4 regions of the Enterobacter mori genome follow, and region 1 is predicted to be linked to each of the others. Evidence: predicted binding sites of a transcription regulator. Region 1 holds the regulator's gene; each other region holds the start of a gene.
The links. The regulator PurR, encoded in region 1, represses purine synthesis genes. The targets are predictions, from matches to a motif close to CANGCAAACGTTTGCNTG.

Region 1 (3,405 bases):
ACCGGCACAAAACTGTATCCCAGACCACCGGAAATCACCGCCCCGCCCGCTGCCGCCCCCAGCGCGTTACCCAGGTTAAACGCACCGATATTCACGGAAGAAGAGAGACCTGGCGCTTCATGGGCGACACGCATCACCCTCATCTGAAGCGGGGGTACCACGGCAAAGGTGGCAGCGCCCCACACGACCATCGCGATCGCAGCACCCCATTCGTTGCGTGCCAGCCACGGGATCGCAATCATGATGACAATCAGCAGGGTTAAAAAGCCTTTCAACGTACCGCTCACCGAACGATCGGCCAGTTTCCCGCCCAGATAGTTTCCGATAGAGAACCCCACGCCAATCAGCACCAGCATCGCGGTAATAAAGATCGGCGTCGCGTGGGTGATATCGTGCAGCACCGGTGAGATATAGGTGTAGAGGGTAAACATCGCACCGGCCCCCAGCACCGTGGTCAGCAGCGCGGAAAGCACCTGAGGACGCATCAGCACCGACAGCTCTTTACGTACGTCAGGACGTTCACCGGCGCTCCCTTTCGGTAAGGAGAAGAACAGCGCCACCATCGCCACCACGCCCAGCCCTGCTGTCGCCAGGAAAGACATTCGCCAGCCAATCACTTCACCCAGCCAGGTGGCCGCAGGCACACCGCCTATGTTGGCGATAGTCAGCCCCATAAACATGGTCGCCACCGCGCTGGCCTGCTTGTGCTTCGGAACCACACTTGCCGCAACAACCGAGCCCAGACCGAAAAATGCGCCGTGGTTCAGGCTGGTCAGAATACGCGACAGCATCAAAGTGGTGTAATCCGGCGCAATTGCGGAGAGCACGTTGCCCAGCGTAAAGATCGCCATCAGAAATATCAGCGCATTGCGACGCGCGCGGTGCGACAGCAGCAGCGTCATCAGTGGGGCCCCGACCATCACGCCGATGGCATAGGCGCTGATTAACATCCCGGCCGCAGGAATAGAGACGTCCACGCCCCGTGCGATAACAGGCAGTAACCCCATCGGGGAGAATTCAGTAGTGCCAATCCCAAAGGCGCCAATCGCCAGGGCCAGCAGAGGAAAATTGATTTTCATGAGTCAACTCCGGATGCCGTGTCATCACGCGACACAGAACTAAGAAGTCAAAAGCATGACATCAATCACAAAATTTGAGAAGTTAACATTTTGGCAAAAGATTTTTGCCAGAGAGGTAACAATCGGAAGAAAATGAGGAGGGAGAGGACTCTCCCCCCGCGTAAATCAGTGCAGCGCAGCCGTCAAACCACCGGCAACAATCAATGCCAGCACGATAAAGGTGGTCACCAGCGAAAACTTCAGATCGGAACTCATCAATTTTTCTCCTTTTAATCACCCCACGAAAAGTGAGTTTGCTCATTTTTACATAGTTTACGTCAAAAATCTTCCTGGATTTAAACTGATATCCACTTTAGCTCTTCCCCTTTTCATCAAGATAGGACAAAATTCCACGCTAAATTTATTAGCGTACCGGCCATTGATCCCCTCCTGACGTCCTGTGTCGTTTTCCCGGCGTGTCGCAACTCAAGATTGCGTAATAAGGGTGAGAGAAGGCAAACGTTTACCTTCAAGTTTTTCAGGAGTTTAGGATATGGTCTGGAGTGACATTGAATGGCAACAATAAAAGACGTAGCAAAACGCGCAAACGTTTCCACTACAACCGTATCACATGTAATTAACAAAACCCGCTTCGTCGCGGAAGAGACGCGCAACGCCGTCTGGGCGGCGATCAAGGAGTTACATTACTCCCCAAGTGCGGTTGCGCGCAGCCTGAAGGTGAATCACACCAAGTCGATTGGCTTGCTGGCAACCAGCAGTGAAGCGGCCTATTTTGCCGAGATCATCGAAGCGGTTGAGAAAAACTGCTTCCAGAAAGGCTATACCCTGATTCTGGGCAACGCGTGGAACAGCATCGAGAAGCAGCGCGCCTACCTGTCGATGATGGCGCAAAAGCGCGTCGATGGCCTGCTGGTAATGTGTTCCGAGTACCCGGAATCCGTGCTGTCCATGCTGGAAGAGTATCGCCACATTCCGATGGTGGTCATGGACTGGGGTGAAGCGCGCGCCGACTTCACCGATTCCGTTATCGATAATGCCTTTGAAGGCGGCTATATGGCCGGTCGTTATCTGATCGAACGCGGTCACCGCGAGATTGGCGTGATCCCGGGTCCGCTGGAACGCAACACCGGTGCGGGCCGTCTGGCCGGGTTTATGAAGGCAATGGAAGAGGCGCTGATCACCGTGCCGGAAAACTGGATTGTTCAGGGCGACTTTGAGCCGGAATCGGGTTACCGTGCAATGCAACAGATTGTCTCCCAACCGCATCGCCCGACGGCTGTTTTCTGTGGCGGCGATATTATGGCGATGGGCGCGCTCTGCGCCGCCGACGAGCTGGGCCTGCGGGTGCCGCAGGATATTTCCGTGATCGGGTATGACAACGTGCGTAACGCGCGCTTCTTCACCCCGGCGCTGACCACCATTCACCAGCCAAAAGACTCGCTGGGCGAAACGGCTTTCAACATGCTGATGGACAGGATCGTCAACAAGCGTGAAGAATCCCAGTCGATTGAAGTTCACCCGCGCCTCATCGAGCGCCGCTCCGTGGCGGACGGTCCGTTCCGCGACTATCGCCGTTAATCGCATTCCGGGGGCCAGTTATGCTGGCTCCCGTAGCCACTCCCGATTCAAGGTTTCACTGTCTCCCAGATAATCCAGCAGCCAGGCCATCGCAGGCGATACGTCGTTTTGCTGCCAGGTCAGACAGCAGGCCGCATCCGGGAACGGATTTTCCAGCGTCAGCGCTTTCCACTCCCCGGTATCGATGCGCGGTCGCGCGAAGTGAACGGGCACCATCGCCACGCACAGCCCCGCAGAAAGACAGGTTGCCGACGATTCCCAGTCAGGAGCCACCACGCGACGCTGGTTGTCCAGGAGCCAGGTGATGCGCTTGGGCAGCGAGCGCGAGGTATCTTCCAGCACCAGCGACGGCCAGTTGCGCAGCGTGTCATCGCTGAGAGGGCCTTCCATTGCCGCCAGCGGATGATCGCTGGCGACAACGCAGGTCCAGCTCAGCATCCCCATATCGCGAAACGCATAGCGTCCCCCGACGGGGATCGCCTGCGTTGCCCCAATCGCCATCTCCACCCTGCCATCCGCCAGCGCATCCCAGACGCCGTTGAACACCTCCTGGGAGACACGTAGTTCGACATCAGAAAAATGACGATAGAAATCCACGATCATTTGCCGGGTCCGTTCCGGCTTGACGATATTGTCCACCGCGATGGAGAGATGGCCTCGCCAGCCGTTAGCGATCTGCTGACACTGCTCGCGGGTGATCTGCATTTTTTTGATGACAGAACGCCCTTCCTTTAAAAACCACGCGCCT
Region 2 (3,405 bases), 1.4 Mb from region 1:
TTCCATCATGCCGAGACCGGCACGCAGGATTGGCACCACGGTAATTTTCTTACCTTTGATCTGCTCAACCTGTACCGGGCCGTTCCAGCCTTCGATGGTCACTTTTTCCGTTTCCAGATCGGAGGTTGCTTCGTAGGTCAGCAGGCTGCCCACTTCAGAAGCCAGTTCGCGAAAACGCTTCGTGCTGATGTCATGCTCACGCATCAGGCCCAACTTGTGTTTAACGAGTGGGTGTTTCACTTCCACAATCTTCATTCTCTTTCTCCTCTGAGGTGGCATCCGCAAAAAAATCGCGGGATTATACCGCTTTTTTCGGATTAGACCATACCCATGTTGCTTGACGTGCATCAATCAAAAATGAAAAAGCCGGAGGCTGGGCTCCGGCTTGGGTGCGGGATTCTGCCGGGTGGCGCTAACGCTTACCCGGCCTACGGGACGTGTAGGCACGGTAAGCGCAGCGCCACCGGGCAATTATAGCTGCTCTCCGTTGCTGGCAATGACCTGCTTATACCAGTCGAACGACTTTTTCTTACTGCGGTTCAGCGTGCCGTTGCCTTCATTGTCTTTATCGACAAAGATAAAGCCGTAGCGTTTTTTCATTTCGCCAGTGCCGGCAGAGACCAGGTCGATACAGCCCCACGGGGTGTAGCCCATCAGATCCACGCCGTCTTCCACCACCGCTTTTTTCATCTCGCTGATATGCGCGGCGAGGTAATCAATACGGTACTGGTCGTTCACCGTGCCGTCGCTCTCCTGCACGTCAATCGCGCCAAAGCCGTTTTCAACGATAAACAGCGGCAGCTGGTAGTGATCCCAGAACCAGTTCAGGGAGTAACGCAACCCCACCGGATCAATCTGCCAGCCCCAGTCGGATTTCTGTACGTACGGGTTAGAGACCAGGCTTTTGCTCTCGTCGTAATCCAGCTGCGGATTGTCCGCCGTCGCCTTGGTGGCGAAGGACATGTAGTAGCTGAACCCGATGTAGTCCACGCAGCCCTGCGTCAGCGCCGCTTTATCTTCATCAGTAATATCCAGCGCGAAGCCGCGACGCTCGAAGTAGTTCAGCAGGTGCTGCGGGTACTTGCCGCGCACGTGCACGTCGGTGAACCAGTAGCGTCGGTGCATGGCGTTCATCGCCATCATCATATCGTCCGGCGCGCAGGTCAGCGGATAGATAGGACACATGGCAATCATGCAGCCGATCTGCAGCGACGGGTTAATCTCGCGTCCCGCCTTCACGGCCAGGGCGCTGGCCACCAGCTCATAGTGCGCCGCCTGGAACATCACCGGCTCGCGGTCTTCGCCCGGCGCGTATTTCAGGCCAGAGTTGGTGAACGGCGCAAAGTCTTCGTGGAAGTTGGCCTGGTTGTTGATCTCGTTAAAGGTCATCCAGTACTTCACTTTATGCTGATAGCGCTGGAAAACCACTTTTGCGAAACGAACGAAGAAGTCGATCAGCTTTCGGTTGCGCCAGCCGCCATATTCGGTGACCAGGTGGAACGGCATCTCGAAGTGGGAAAGCGTAATAACCGGTTCTATGCCGTGCTTCAGGCACTCGTCGAACAGATCGTCATAGAATTTCAGACCTGCCTCGTTAGGCTCCCGTTCGTCGCCTTTCGGGAAGATACGCGTCCAGGCAATAGAGGTACGGAAACATTTGAAGCCCATCTCGGCAAAGAGTTTGATGTCTTCTTTATAGCGATGGTAGAAATCGATGGCTTCGTGGTTAGGGTAATTTTTCCCCGACAGCACGCCGTTGGTGATTTCACGCGGCACGCCGTGCGCGCCTGCGGTCATCACATCGGCCACGCTCACGCCTTTGCCGCCCTCTTTCCAGCCGCCTTCAAGCTGATGTGCCGCTACGGCCCCACCCCACAGAAAACCTGCTTTAAATCCTGACATTTGCTTTCCCTCATTCTGCGTTATTTTCTGCAAAAACAATTACAGAAACCGGTTTCAGTTCGATGATGTGCAAAGGGAATACCCGTTGCAAGCAGTTCTCCGAAACCGGTTTCATTTTCGTGAACAGAGTCAAGTTTGGCTGCATCCACGGGGTACACATAAAAAAAGATCCCCACGTCCAGAATAGGCTCGCAAACGTTTGCCTGGACTGTTAGAATTGCGCCGATTTTTCTTACTAGCTATGCAATCGCGTGGGGATTTAAGCCGTGACCAACAAAACTTCTCTCAGCTACAAAGATGCCGGTGTTGATATTGACGCAGGTAATGCGCTGGTTGACCGAATCAAAGGTGTGGTGAAGAAAACCCGCCGCCCGGAAGTGATGGGTGGCCTGGGTGGCTTCGGCGCGCTGTGCGCACTGCCGCAAAAATATCGTGAACCTGTTCTGGTCTCGGGTACTGACGGTGTAGGCACCAAACTGCGCCTGGCGATGGATTTGAAACGTCACGACACGATCGGTATCGATCTGGTCGCGATGTGCGTGAACGATCTGGTGGTACAGGGCGCAGAGCCGCTGTTCTTCCTCGATTACTACGCGACCGGCAAACTGGACGTGGATACCGCTGCCAGCGTGATTAACGGTATCGCCGAAGGCTGTCTGCAGTCTGGCTGTGCGCTGGTCGGTGGCGAAACCGCTGAAATGCCGGGCATGTACCACGGTGAAGATTATGACGTCGCAGGCTTCTGCGTCGGCGTAGTAGAAAAATCAGAAATTATCGACGGCAGCAAAGTGGCCGACGGCGATGTGCTGATCGCGCTGGCCTCCAGCGGTCCGCACTCAAACGGTTATTCCCTGGTACGTAAAATCCTCGAAGTGAGCGGCTGCGACCCGCTGACCACCGAGCTGGACGGTAAACCGCTGGCTGACCATCTGCTGGCACCGACCCGCATCTATGTGAAAAACGTGCTGGAACTGATCGAGAGCGTCGACGTTCACGCCATTGCCCACCTGACCGGCGGCGGTTTCTGGGAAAACATCCCGCGCGTTCTGCCGGACAACACCCAGGCGGTGATCGACGAATCCTCATGGCAGTGGCCAGCCGTCTTCAACTGGCTCCAGACCGCAGGCAACGTGAGCTCTCACGAAATGTACCGCACCTTTAACTGCGGCGTAGGTATGGTTATCGCCCTGCCGGCAAGCGAAGCGGATAAAGCCGTTAAGCTGCTGACGGAAAAAGGTGAAAACGCGTGGAAAATCGGTACGATTAAAGCTTCCGATTCCGAACAGCGTGTGGTCATTGAATGAAAAACATCGTGGTGCTCATTTCCGGCAACGGAAGCAATTTGCAGGCAATCATAGACGCCTGCAAACAGAAGAAAATCAATGGCACCATTCGGGCAGTCTTCAGCAACAAGGCCGACGCGTTCGGCCTTGAGCGCGCGCGGGAAGCGAACATTCCTGCGCACGCGCTGGAAGCCAGCCAGTTCGCCGGACGTGAAGCCTT
Region 3 (3,405 bases), 1.5 Mb from region 1:
CGATCACTTCCTGGCAGCGACGCTCCATCTCAGGGTTGTCACGCTGCACGGAAGCAAAATCGAGGTCCGCATCAGACTGGCCGGAGGCCATAGATGAAGCCGCCCCGCCGCCCAGGCCGATGTTCATCGCCGGACCACCGAGCACGATCAGCTTCGCGCCGACGACGATCTCGCCTTTCTGCACGTGATCGGCACGAATGTTGCCGATCCCGCCCGCCAGCATGATCGGTTTGTGGTAACCGCGCAGCTCTTCGCCGTTGTGGCTGTCCACTTTTTCTTCATAGGTGCGGAAGTAACCGTTCAGCGCCGGACGACCAAACTCGTTGTTAAACGCCGCGCCGCCCAGCGGGCCTTCGGTCATGATATCCAGCGCGGTCACGATGCGCTCTGGCTTGCCGAAATCTTCTTCCCACGGCTGTTCAAAGCCCGGGATGCGAAGGTTGGAGACGGAGAAACCGACCAGACCCGCTTTTGGTTTCGCGCCGCGACCGGTCGCACCTTCGTCACGGATTTCACCGCCGGAGCCGGTCGCCGCACCCGGCCACGGAGAAATCGCCGTCGGGTGGTTGTGGGTTTCCACTTTCATCAGAATATGCGCGGGCTCCTGATGGTAGTCATAGCGCCCTGCTTCGCGATCGGCGAAGAAGCGGCCCACCTCGGAACCTTCCATTACCGCGGCGTTGTCTTTATAGGCAGACAGCACGTGGTCAGGGGTTTGCTCCATGGTGTTTTTGATCATTTTGAACAGCGACTTCGGCTGCTGTTCGCCGTCGATAATCCAGTCGGCGTTGAAAATCTTGTGGCGGCAGTGCTCAGAGTTAGCCTGCGCGAACATGTAGAGTTCGATGTCGTTCGGGTTACGGTTGAGCTTAACAAACGCATCCTGCAGGTAGTCGATTTCATCTTCAGCCAGCGCCAGGCCGAGACGCAGGTTAGCGTCAATCAGCGCCTGACGGCCCTGCCCCAGCAGGTCTACGCTCTGTACCGGCGCAGGCTGATGGTGTGAGAACAGCTTCTGCGCGTCGTCGAGAGAGGCGAATACGCTCTCCATCATGCGGTCGTGCAGCTCAGCCGCAACCGCCTGCCACTGTGCGTCGCTCAGGGTGGAGGCTTCAACATAGTACGCTACGCCGCGCTCCAGACGGTTAATCTGGCTTAGACCACAGTTATGGGCAATGTCGGTGGCTTTGGAAGACCAGGGGGAGATGGTGCCCGGACGCGGCGTCGCGAGGATCAGTTTGCCGGTTGGCGTATGGCTGCTCAGGCTTGGACCATACTTGAGCAGGCGTTCCAGCTGTACGCGCTCCTCTGCATTCAGGGGGGCATTCAGGTCAGCAAAATGGACATACTCAGCGTAAATATTGCTTACCGGAAGGTCGGCCGCCTGAAAACGTGCCAGCAGTTTGGTAATACGGAAGGCAGACAGTGCAGGCGAACCACGCAGAATTTCCATCATAAGTCTCTCGTCTTCGAAGCGCCGGGGCGCTTACAGTGTGCGCAAGGGGGGAAAACGGGCGTCATTATAGAGAATCCTGAGCGCCGACGAAACCGTTTGCGTCGAAATAAAATTTGCACGGCGGTTTAACAATAGGTGTGACCTGTCTCTCTAATTTGTTGCCAAGTGGCGTAACTTTGCGCAAAATGCCGCTCATTCAATGGCAAACCTTATTCTTAACATGGCTACAGCATACTGAGGCAACCGGCGTCGCAGAGAATTAACTAATTGAAAAAATTAAAGATTAATTATCTGCTCATCGGCATTGTTACGTTGCTGCTGGCAGTGGCCCTCTGGCCTTCTATCCCCTGGTTCGGTAAAGCCGAAAACCGTATCGCCGCCATTCAGGAGCGGGGGGAATTGCGCGTCAGTACCCTCTCCTCTCCGCTGATTTACAGCGACATCAACGGCAAAACCATTGGTCTGGATTATGAACTGGCCCAGCAGTTTGCCGACTATCTGGGTGTTAAGCTCAAAATTACCGTGCGTCAGAACATCAGCCAATTGTTCGATGACCTGGATAACGATGACGCCGATATCCTTGCCGCCGGGCTGGTGTACAACAGCGAGCGCAGCAAGAACTACCAGCCAGGCCCGACCTACTACTCTGTTTCCCAGCAGTTGGTTTACCGCGTGGGAAGCGTGCGCCCTCGATCGCTCGCCACCATTAATGAGCAACAGCTGACAATTGCCCCCGGCCATGTCGTGATTGACGACCTGCGCGCCCTCAAAGAGAAAAAGTATCCTGACCTGAGCTGGACGGTTGACCCAAAACTGGGCACGACAGAACTGCTTGATCGGGTTAAAGACAAAAAGCTGGCCTATACCATTGCGGATTCGGTGGCGATCAGCCTTTTCCAGCGCGTGCACCCTGAAATCGCCGTGGCGCTGGATGTGACTGACGAACAGCCTGTGACCTGGTTTACCCAACTGGATAACGATCAGACCCTCTCTGCGGCCATGCTCGATTTCTATAACGCCATCAATGAAGACGGCACGCTGGCGCGCCTGGAAGAAAAATACCTCGGCCATGGTGATGACTTCGATTATGTCGACACCCGAAGCTTCCTGCGTGCAGTTGATAGCGTCCTGCCGGACCTGCAGCCGTTGTTCGAAAAATACGCCCAGGAGATTGACTGGAAGCTACTGGCGGCAATCTCGTATCAGGAATCCCACTGGGATACTCAGGCTACTTCTCCAACCGGTGTGCGTGGTCTCATGATGCTGACGAAAAATACCGCGCTGAGCCTGGGCGTCAATGACCGTACCGATGCGGAGCAAAGCATCAGCGGCGGCGCGCAGTATTTACAGGATATGATGGCCAAAGTACCGGAGACCGTGCCGGAAGAAGAGCGGATTTGGTTCGCACTGGCCGCCTACAACATGGGTTATGCGCATATGCTGGACGCGCGCGCGCTGACGGCAAAAACCAAAGGTAACCCGGACAGCTGGTCTGATGTAAAACAGCGTCTGCCGCTGCTGAGCCAGAAACCGTGGTACAACAAGCTGACCTACGGTTATGCGCGCGGGCATGAAGCCTACGCTTACGTGGAAAATATTCGTAAGTATCAGATAAGCCTGGTGGGATACCTGCTGGAGAAAGAGAAAGAAGCGGCGGAAGCTAAACAGCTGGCTCAGAGCTACCCGGTGGTTGCACCGGACGAACTTAATCGTCCACCTGCTTCAATTCTGCCTTTTGTTGCTTTTTCTGCTGCCGGCGCATTCGAAAGAAGTCACTCAGCAGACCCGAACACTCTGGTGCAAGTACCCCACCGATAGTCTGCACCTGGTGGTTCATCCCTGGATGGCCCAGCACGTCCATTAGCGAACCGGCCGCGCCTGTTTTTTCATCCCGCGCACCAAACACCAGCGTACCGATACGGCTGTGCACCATCGCGCCGGAACACATG
Region 4 (3,405 bases), 890 kb from region 1:
TGCGCACGTACTTGAGGTTATAGCCCAAAAAACGCAGGTAACGAGAAACCACGTCGAAGGCGACAAAGGTACGGCCATGGCCGATATGACAGAGATCGTAAACCGTAATACCACACACGTACATGCCGACTTCCCCGGCATGGATAGGTTTAAATTCCTCTTTTTGGCGCGTCATTGTATTAAAGATTTTTAACATCGAAGATTCCATGTAAACACGTGTGTGGACGAAAACCGGGTATTCTACCCGTAATTCAAACCCGAAGCAGCACACAATGCAAGGTGATCGCATCCTGTGGTTATGCTATAACAAGCCCCTATAGATGACCCGAACGCGGGTCGACGTACCACAATAACGGAACAGGATGCAAAAATGGTTACTTTCCACACTAATCATGGCGATATCGTAATCAAGACCTTTGATGACAAAGCGCCTGAAACAGTTAAAAACTTCCTGGACTACTGCCGCGAAGGTTTCTACAACAACACCATTTTCCACCGCGTGATCAACGGCTTTATGATCCAGGGCGGCGGTTTTGAACCTGGCATGAACCAGAAAGAGACCAAAGAAGCGATCAAAAACGAAGCGAACAACGGTCTGAAAAACACCCGTGGTACGCTGGCGATGGCCCGTACTCAGGCACCACACTCTGCAACCGCGCAGTTCTTCATCAACGTGGCTGACAACGACTTCCTGAACTTCTCCGGCGAAAGCCTGCAGGGTTGGGGCTACTGCGTATTCGCAGAAGTGGTTGAAGGTATGGACGTGGTTGACAAGATCAAAGCCGTCTCTACTGGCCGAAGCGGTATGCACCAGGACGTTCCTAAAGAAGACGTAGTGATTACAAGCGTGACCGTCAGCGAGTAATTCGTGGCGACACTCTTTATTGCGGATCTGCATCTGCAAACGGAAGAACCGGCGATCACCGCCGGTTTTCTGCGTTTTTTACGCGGTGAAGCCAAAAGCGCCGATGCGCTGTACATCCTGGGCGACCTGTTTGAAGCCTGGATTGGCGACGACGATCCTAACCCGCTGCACCGTGAAATGGCTGCCGCCATTCACGCGCTGGTAGATTCCGGCGTTCCCTGCTACTTCATTCACGGCAACCGTGATTTCCTGATAGGCCAGCGCTACGCCCGCGAAAGCGGCATGACGCTGCTGCCGGAAGAGCAGGTGCTCGACCTCTATGGCCGCAACGTCCTGATCATGCACGGCGACACGCTCTGCACTGACGATACCGGCTACCTGGCGTTTCGCGCCAAAGTCCATATTCCGTGGATCCAGACACTGTTCCTCGCCCTGCCGCTGTTTATCCGCAACCGCATCGCCGCCAAAATGCGCGCAGGCAGTAAAGCCGCCAACAGCAGCAAATCCATGACCATCATGGACGTCAACCCGCAGGCGGTCGTGAACGTGATGGAAAAGCATCGCGTTCAGTGGCTCATCCACGGTCATACCCATCGTCCTGACGTGCATTCCCTTATCGCCAACGGCGAACCGGCCCATCGCGTGGTATTGGGCGCGTGGCACGCCGAAGGCTCCATGGTCAAAGTCACGCCCGAAGGCGTGGAGCTGATCGCGTTTCCGTTTTAATCTCTCCTCACAATTCATTCTATTTTTTTGAATGATATCGGCAAATTGTTTCGATTTTAATCAGCCCGTGGTCAGTCTATTATTTATCACATCAGGGCAACACGCCCCACTCCAGACAAAACACTTAAGGAATACGACCATGAAATCCATCAAAACTTTCGTTGCAGTTGCTGCCCTCTCCCTGATTTCTTTCGGTTCTTTCGCGCAGAGCGTGAGCGCAACCGCCTCTACCCTTGATCGCGCAGAAGCGAAAATTGCTGCCCAGGCCGCCGAACAGGGTGCCTCTTATAAAATCACGAGCGCGAAGGTCGACAACCGCGTTTACATGACCGCACAACTGACTAAATAATCATTGCCGATTGACGAAAACAGACCGCCAGAACGCGGTCTGTTTTGTTATGAATTGATGGCAACAACGGCTCAAGATTTAACCGCGCAACCGTTTTCCTTGCCCGTATAACATGCTATTCTCTGTGCCCTCGAAAGCAGTGTGTTTCGCACCACAGGAGTTTTAAGACGCATGTCTTCCCGCAATAATCCGGCGCGTGTCGCCATCGTGATGGGGTCCAAAAGCGACTGGGCTACCATGCAGTTCGCCGCCGAAATCTTTGAAATCCTGAATGTTCCGCACCACGTTGAAGTGGTCTCCGCGCACCGTACACCGGACAAACTGTTCAGCTTCGCCGAAAGTGCCGAAGAGAATGGTTACGAGGTGATCATCGCCGGTGCGGGCGGCGCAGCACATCTGCCGGGCATGATTGCCGCCAAAACCCTGGTGCCGGTTCTGGGCGTCCCGGTACAAAGCGCCGCGTTAAGCGGCGTGGATAGCCTCTACTCCATCGTCCAGATGCCGCGCGGTATTCCTGTCGGCACGCTGGCGATTGGCAAAGCGGGTGCGGCGAATGCAGCCCTGCTGGCAGCGCAAATTCTTGCGACACACGATAAAGCATTGCATCAGCGTCTGGCGGACTGGCGTAAAGCCCAGACTGACGAAGTGCTGGACAATCCGGACCCGCGGGGTGCGGCATGAAGCAGGTCTGCGTCCTCGGTAACGGCCAGTTAGGCCGCATGCTGCGTCAGGCCGGTGAGCCGCTGGGTATTGCCGTCTGGCCCGTCGGGCTGGACGATGAACCGGAAGCCGTGCCGTTTCACCAGAGCGTGATCACCGCCGAGATTGAACGCTGGCCGGAGACCGCTCTGACCCGCGAGCTGGCGCGTCACAACGCTTTCGTTAACCGCGACGTGTTCCCGATCATTGCCGACCGTCTGACGCAAAAGCAGCTGTTCGACAAGCTCGGTCTGCCGACCGCGCCGTGGCAGCTGTTGTCCGATAAAAGCGAGTGGAATGACGTCTTCGCCATGCTGGGCGATCTGGCGATCGTGAAGCGTCGCGTGGGCGGCTACGACGGCCGCGGCCAGTGGCGCCTGCGCGCAGACGACACCGCCGAGCTGCCGGACGACTGCTACGGCGAGTGCATCGTTGAGCAGGGCATCAATTTCAGCGGCGAAGTGTCGCTGGTGGGCGCGCGCGGGCATGACGGGCACACCGTTTTTTATCCACTAACGCATAACCTTCATCAGGACGGCATTCTGCGCACCAGCGTGGCCTTCCCGCACGCCAATGCTGACCAGCAGGCGCAGGCAGAAGAGATGCTCTCTGCCATCATGCACGAACTGGGCTATGTCGGCGTGATGGCGATGGAGTGCTTTATCACCCCGTCCGGCCTGCTGATCAACGAACTTGCGCCGCGCGTACACAACAGCGGCCACTGGACGCAAAACGGCGCGTCCATCAGCCAGTTCGAACTGCATCT

Region 2: a site for PurR is predicted at 2,091-2,108, ahead of purM (phosphoribosylformylglycinamidine cyclo-ligase). Genes of this name have one in related genera too.
Region 3: a site for PurR is predicted at 1,542-1,559, ahead of purL (phosphoribosylformylglycinamidine synthase). Genes of this name have one in related genera too.
Region 4: a site for PurR is predicted at 2,024-2,041, ahead of purE (5-(carboxyamino)imidazole ribonucleotide mutase). Genes of this name have one in related genera too.

What each region holds. Positions count from the first base shown of each region.
Region 1 covers NZ_CP104285.1:1,988,010-1,991,414, reverse strand. The annotation lists gene N2K86_RS09505 (MFS transporter) at 1-1,079, opposite strand, end outside; gene cydH (cytochrome bd-I oxidase subunit CydH) at 1,245-1,334, opposite strand; gene purR (HTH-type transcriptional repressor PurR) at 1,632-2,657, shown strand; gene punR (DNA-binding transcriptional activator PunR) at 2,676-3,405, opposite strand, start outside.
Region 2 covers NZ_CP104285.1:3,383,500-3,386,904, forward strand. The annotation lists gene upp (uracil phosphoribosyltransferase) at 1-255, opposite strand, end outside; gene N2K86_RS15945 (6-phospho-beta-glucosidase) at 472-1,902, opposite strand; gene purM (phosphoribosylformylglycinamidine cyclo-ligase) at 2,169-3,206, shown strand; gene purN (phosphoribosylglycinamide formyltransferase) at 3,203-3,405, shown strand, end outside.
Region 3 covers NZ_CP104285.1:3,470,429-3,473,833, forward strand. The annotation lists gene purL (phosphoribosylformylglycinamidine synthase) at 1-1,456, opposite strand, end outside; gene mltF (membrane-bound lytic murein transglycosylase MltF) at 1,724-3,274, shown strand; gene tadA (tRNA adenosine(34) deaminase TadA) at 3,162-3,405, opposite strand, start outside.
Region 4 covers NZ_CP104285.1:1,098,699-1,102,103, reverse strand. The annotation lists gene cysS (cysteine--tRNA ligase) at 1-196, opposite strand, end outside; gene ppiB (peptidylprolyl isomerase B) at 371-865, shown strand; gene lpxH (UDP-2,3-diacylglucosamine diphosphatase) at 869-1,591, shown strand; gene N2K86_RS05185 (YdgH/BhsA/McbA-like domain containing protein) at 1,731-1,940, shown strand; gene purE (5-(carboxyamino)imidazole ribonucleotide mutase) at 2,112-2,621, shown strand; gene purK (5-(carboxyamino)imidazole ribonucleotide synthase) at 2,618-3,405, shown strand, end outside.